2 linked regions of the Mucilaginibacter paludis DSM 18603 genome follow. The protein of the gene in region 1 interacts with the protein of each later gene in a pairwise test. Links are inferred from orthologs where the notes say so. Each region holds a gene or a part of one and is shown on either strand. Other genes may lie near its edges. The genes, in order: MUCPA_RS14765 and rsfS.

Region 1 (3,104 bases):
GTGGCGGGAAGCCGCAATTTTTTTTGCAATTTTTCAATATCCAGCTGCAATGGCGGCTTGGGTATTTCAGGTGGTACATCGCCAATTTGCTGACCGACGATCAGTTCATCGTGCACCAGTTTCAATAAAATATTTTCGCCGTTGCAAAGCACGCTTAAGGTGGCTTCGTTCAATTCTTCCAAACCTACCTTGGGCAAGCCCCGGAGCGAAGCTAATGAACCGGCCAGCCTAACCGCTTCGATGATGTGGGCAACGGACGTATCCATCTGTTGCTTCCTGAATATTTGCGCCACCCTGGCCATCCAGCGGGTACCATCATCGTTGGGATATTGCCAAACATGGCTATACCAGCCAGGCGAATTAATACCCGCCCCATAGCCACTTTGAAAGCTGAGGCGACTAAATGTCCAGGGGATCCAGGTACACTCTGTTTTTACTTTGGGCAAGCCTTTTAACAGGTCGTTATCCTCTTTTTGCGATACCTTGGCCTGTAATGCGGGTACGTGCCATGCGCCGCAGATTACGGCGATGGTATGGAACATTTCTTTTTCGGCCTGCCGGATGGTGCGGCGCATGTAAGCCTCCCGTAGTTGCTCCAGCTTCTTATCTTTTTGAGGGATGCTTTCGCGTACGGCCTGCATGGCTTCGGCTACGGCATCAAATACTTCATCGTTATTTAAACGGTATTCAAAAGTATGTTCCCACCATTGCTCTTGGTCGGCAAAGCCAGCTGCATCCGAGAGGTAACTGATGGGGTTTTTGCTGAGCTGTAATAGTTCAACAGGCTGTGCCTCCTGGTTAATATACGCCTCGTCGGGCTGGATATCCTGCTGTAATTGCTGCTGCTCTTTTTCAATCAGCATCTGGTTGCCAGCTGGCAAGTCCATAAAGCGGACGTGGATGTTTTGCCGGCGAGCATACAGAATAGCTTGCCACTCCGGGGAAAACTCGGCAAAGGGATAAAAAACGGATCGTTGCGGATCATCGGGTTGGTAACATAGCAAAGCAACCGGCGGCTTCAGTTCCGCGTGTCCAACCCACTGTAACATCGCATCGGCTTCCGGCGGGCCCTCCACCAGTACAATATCGGGCTTTACCGATTCCAGGAAAGCCTTCACGTTTTTTGCCGAGCCCGGCCCGTGGTGCCTGATGCCTAAAATATTTACTGCCATGTAGGGTTGGTATTATAAATCGCGGCAGGCGCGGTAAATATCGCTCCAATCGCTCCGGGGTTTCACTACGGTTTCCAAATACTCCTGCCATACCAGTTTATCCTGCACCGGGTCTTTAACTACCGAGCCAATGATGCTGGCTGCCAGGTCGGCGGCGGTAAGGCGCCCATCGCCAAAGTAAGCCGCCATAGAGAGTCCGCTGTTCACAACCGAAATAGCTTCGGCTGTACTTAAAGTACCTGTGGGGATCTTGATTTTGGTTTTGCCATCCAGCGTAACACCACTGCGCAACTCGCGGAAAATGGTTACAATCCGGCGGATCTCCTGCAAAGCGGGCGGTTCGGCTGGCAGCTCCATTACTTTTTCGAAGCTCTCCACACGGCGGCGTACAATATCAATTTCTTCTTCTATCGAATCGGGCAGGGGCAAAATCACGGTATTGAAACGCCGTTTTAGCGCGCTCGAAAGTTCGTTTACACCCTTGTCACGGTTATTGGCGGTGGCTATCACGTTAAAGCCTTTTACAGCCTGCACTTCGATGTTGAGCTCGGGCACGGGCAATGTTTTTTCGGACAGGATGGTGATCAGCGTATCCTGCACATCCGCGCCAATGCGGGTAAGCTCCTCCAAACGCACAATTTTGCCATCTTTCATGGCGCGCATTACCGGTGTTTCCACCAAGGCGTCGGGTGTAGGGCCCTGCGCAATTAAGCGGGCATAATTCCAGCCATAACGTACCGATTCTTCGCTGGTGCCGGCGGTTCCCTGGATAATGAGGGTAGAGTCTCCGCTGATACCCGCCGCCAGGTGCTCACTCACCCAGCTTTTAGCCGTACCCGGCAAACCATAAAGCAGCAGGGCCCTATCAGTGGTGAGGGTTGCTACCGCTATTTCCATCAGGCGCCGGTTGCCGATGTATTTTGGCGAAACCTCAAAGCCGTTTTTAAGTTTGCCGCCCATCAGGTAGGTAACTACGGCCTGCGGCGATAATACCCAGTTGGCGGGTTGCTTTTCGTGATCCTGTTTTTTGATTTCTTCCAGTTCGTGTGCAAATAATTGCTCTGCATGCTGACGTAGTATCTGTGACATATTTAGGTTTTTACGCGTTAAAGGCCCGAAGCGTTTGTTGCTTTAAGGTGAGTAATTTAATTAAATGATGTTTGCTCTTTTCCCAGGTCTGCCGGATATTGGCATCCGTAGGTTCAATCTTTTCAACCTGACTGATGATCGCTATCGGTATTAAACCGATATGCTGGTTAAAAAATGTCCGGTTATATTGATATGGGTAATTAGCCATATACTGAACTGCCTTAGCTGTGAATGTTAAACCCCACTCCTGGTTACAAAGTAGTGCGTAGTGTATAGCATCTTTGGCCTCGGAATTCATTAAGCGTAACAGGTATTTTTCTTGTTCAGGCGGATCAAGATAGTTGATAAAATCAACATAAAAACCATCGAGCTGCAAAAAGTACCGCATCCAGCTTTCAGCCTTAAAAAGAGACACTGCCATGCCCAAGGCTCCTACCATGGATGGGGCATACTTTGCAAAATGTTGAACTACCTGCTCAGGGCCCATCTCGAATTGTTGCTCCCAAAAAACAGGTGGAATAGCGCTAATCAACTGGTATATGATGTATTCCTCATCAGTCATGGTACTTTTTATACCTGTTAGCTTTTGTATGCCCGATTTAAAGATGCTTTCATCTACCTTGGCCGGTAGTTTTAATTGGATAGAAATTTTTGTCATCATCCCCAATAAAGCTTTCTCCCTTTTCAGAATCACGGATTGGCTCAGCAACTCTTCGTATTGCCTTACAATGGATGAGCCGGGAATCTGTTTGAGCAAAGCCATCACCTCATCCTTTACTTTCTGCGCTTTCTCGTTAAGTAAGCTTTCCAGCCAGGGCAGATCTGCAGCGCTGCTGTTTATTT
Region 2 (3,230 bases), 250 kb from region 1 along the record:
AAATGCACCTTAAATATTTGTTCGCGACCAATTAAATCTGGTTTATCGATAGATATTTGTCTGTCAAAACGTCCGGGACGAAGCAATGCCGAATCCAGTACATCCGGACGGTTAGTAGCAGCAAGGATAATAATACCAGAGTCGGTACCAAAACCATCCATTTCAACCAGCAATTGGTTCAGGGTATTTTCGCGCTCATCGTTACCGCCAACCATATTGTTTTTACCACGGGCACGGCCAATGGCATCAATCTCATCAATAAAAATGATACAAGGCGCTTTATCCTTAGCTTGGCGGAACAGATCACGAACACGCGATGCACCCACCCCTACAAACATTTCCACAAAGTCTGAACCAGATAAGGAGAAGAAAGGCACCTGTGCTTCGCCGGCAACAGCTTTAGCCAACAAAGTTTTACCAGTACCTGGTGAGCCTACCAATAAAGCACCTTTAGGTATCTTACCACCCAGGTTAGTATATTTTTTGGGGTTCTTCAGGAAATCTACAATCTCCATTACCTCGTATTTGGCTTCTTCTAAACCGGCAACATCGTTAAAAGTTACCGATACCTGCGCCTCCTTATCAAACAGCGTAGCTTTTGATTTACCGATATTAAAGATTTGCCCGCCCGGCCCGCCGCCAGATCCGCCAGACATACGGCGCATAATGAATACCCACATACCTGCAAACAGTACTACCATAATTACGGTTTGTACCAACCAGCTGGACCAGATACTTTCGTGCGGTTCAAACGAAATAGAAGTTTTTTGATTATCGGGAAGGCCTGCTTCAGCATCATTTACCGATTTCTTCAAACTCTCGAAAGAAGCATCAGAAAATATGTACTGCGGGTTAGTTCCTCCGGAAAAGTTAAAAGTACCTTTATCCTGCAAATCATTGTATTCTGGTTTCTTTAAACTATCTTTTTTAATATAAACTTCGGCAAAAACAAGGTCGCCGCTTTTGTAGGCAACTAAATGGTCAACATCGTGCTGTTTAAGCATTTTGCCTTCAAAGCGCTGCCAGTTAATTAACTTGCCACCGCTTCCGCCTAAAACAACCGGTACTACCAATAAAGCCAGTACAACAACGGCATAAAGCCACATGATATTAAATTTTGGCGTTTTAGGGCTAATTTTCTTATTGGGATTTCTCCGGATGGAGGGTTTTTTATCAGATCTATTATCTTTCATTAGAGTTGTTTTTAACTGTAATGAAGCTATCGTGGGCACGATTTGTTTTTAAGCCACAATAGTTTCACCTATAGAAGCACATGTTATGTGTTATGTTATTTATACTGAAACCGTTATTTTGTTAAGCGCTTTTATAATATTTAATCTCGGCATCTCCCCACAAATCTTCCACACCATAATATTCGCGCTTATCTGTTCTAAAGATGTGGATTACGACATCAAAATAATCCAGCAGTATCCATTCTGCATGTTCCAATCCTTCTTTGTGCCTGGGTTCTTGCTTGGTTGCTTTATAAATCTCTTCTTCAACACTATTTGCAATCGCTTTAACCTGTGTGGTAGAGTCCGCATGGCATATCACAAAATAATCGGCTACCGAACTGTGTATGTTCCTAAGATCTAACCTGATGATTTCATTACCTTTTTTTTCCTGTATTCCATGTACAGCCAGTTCAGAAATGTAGGACGATTCGTTAATTGCTTTACTTTTTACCATCAAAAAGATTTAGTTTTGGACTATTAATTAATATTAATTTGACTTTGCAAAATAACACATTTTCAGGATTATTTGTTGGACAAAATTTGATCACTTTAACCGAAGTTGATTCAACTAACAATTTCCTTAAACAAGCATTGGCAAATTCCACGCCATTAACTGAAGGTACGGTCATTATGGCAGAAAGCCAATACGCCGGTCGCGGGCAGCAACAAAACCGCTGGCACAGCGAACCCGGAAAAAACCTAACTTTTAGTATATTACTTAAGCCCTCTTTTTTACCCCTCAATCAACAGTTCAATTTAAACGTAGCGGTAAGTGTTGGTATTATTAAAGTTCTGGAAAAAGTTTTGGGCCCTACAGCCAGGATAAAATGGCCCAATGATATTTATTATGGCGATTATAAACTGGGCGGTGTTTTAATTGAAAACATGGTTCAGGGCGGCCAGATAAAAAATGCTATAATAGGTATTGGATTAAACGTTAACCAGGATAGCTTTCACCCAGACGTATCGAATGCTACTTCCATTAGACATATTTTACAACGTGACTATGATTTAAAAGCTTTATTAGCAGAAATCTGTGGAAGTATAGAAGCAGCCTATTTAAGTTTGCGGGCACAAAACTTTGAACAATTAAAAACATACTATCTGCAAAAGTTATACTGGCTTGATGAGCTAAAATCGTTTAAAGCCAATGGAATCCGTTTTGACGGTACAATTAAAACGGTTGATGCCAACGGGCAGTTATGTATAAGTGTAGATGGCACTTTAAAGCATTACGATTTTAAAGAAATAGAATTTTTAAATAAATAGCCTTTAACTTACATGACAGTTATCCCACAAACGTGAACAATAGCTGCCCGTAGAAAAATTATTACGTTTTCTACAATAGAAGCACCAACGTTACCTGGAAAGCAATAGCACCACCCCGGCTTCCAGGCTTTAAAAAACGTTGAAAATGATATTAGGCATTTTGAAAAAATTCATCTAAAGCAACCAATGCATAAGGGGATGCAAAGGCAAAGTGTACGGCAAACCGGAATACACGACCTGAACCCCACAGTGCCTACAAGCCTGCCCAAGTGCGAGCCCCAATTTAAAAACTTCTAAAAAAATAATTTGGTGCTGCTTTGTTATGCCTTGATGATAAAATGAGCCGTTAAAAAAATGAACAATTTATATCTTCATATACTGGTAAAAAAATTACAACTTTGGGCGCAAAATGGAGCGAGTTCCAGGCATCTGAATTTAACTCGAATTTAAAGCCCGAGTATGTGCTTGTTAATAGTAAAAGGTAAGTATGATTACCGCCCCCAAAGCGTGAATGACGAACCTGTAAACAATGTTAAATTTTTAGAGGCCGGGAAAGCCGAATATCAAAAAAACAATGGCTCAAATTAAAAACATAGGTGTTTTTACTTCCGGAGGGGATGCACCGGGTATGAATGCTGCCATAAGGGCAGTTGTACGTACCGCATTATACTATGACCTTGAAGTAACCGGCATACGCCGCGGGTACGAAGGCATGATTAAGGGCGA

The links.
Region 2: the proteins of MUCPA_RS14765 (region 1) and rsfS interact in binary tests that used the Escherichia coli proteins (3 or more experiments, as listed by UniProt). The link is inferred for Mucilaginibacter paludis DSM 18603 from one-to-one orthologs.

What each region holds. Positions count from the first base shown.
Region 1 is NZ_CM001403.1:3,495,316-3,498,419, reverse strand. What follows is about bases 224-2,994. They hold MUCPA_RS14765 (ATP-binding protein), read right to left. Parts: upstream 2,262-2,994; coding sequence 1,185-2,261; downstream 224-1,184. Other genes in these bases: MUCPA_RS14760 (DUF5691 domain-containing protein), read right to left, coding at 2,272-2,994; MUCPA_RS14770 (DUF5682 family protein), read right to left, coding at 224-1,172. In the rest of the region: more of MUCPA_RS14770, read right to left, coding at 1-223; more of MUCPA_RS14760, read right to left, coding at 2,995-3,104.
Region 2 is NZ_CM001403.1:3,743,291-3,746,520, reverse strand. What follows is about bases 3-2,899. They hold rsfS (ribosome silencing factor), read right to left. Parts: upstream 1,690-2,899; coding sequence 1,315-1,689; downstream 3-1,314. Other genes in these bases: MUCPA_RS15960 (biotin--[acetyl-CoA-carboxylase] ligase), read left to right, coding at 1,734-2,504; ftsH (ATP-dependent zinc metalloprotease FtsH), read right to left, coding at 3-1,193. In the rest of the region: more of ftsH, read right to left, coding at 1-2; MUCPA_RS39255 (hypothetical protein), read left to right, coding at 2,964-3,092; pfkA (6-phosphofructokinase), read left to right, coding at 3,079-3,230. UniProt on the Escherichia coli protein: Functions as a ribosomal silencing factor. Interacts with ribosomal protein uL14 (rplN), blocking formation of intersubunit bridge B8.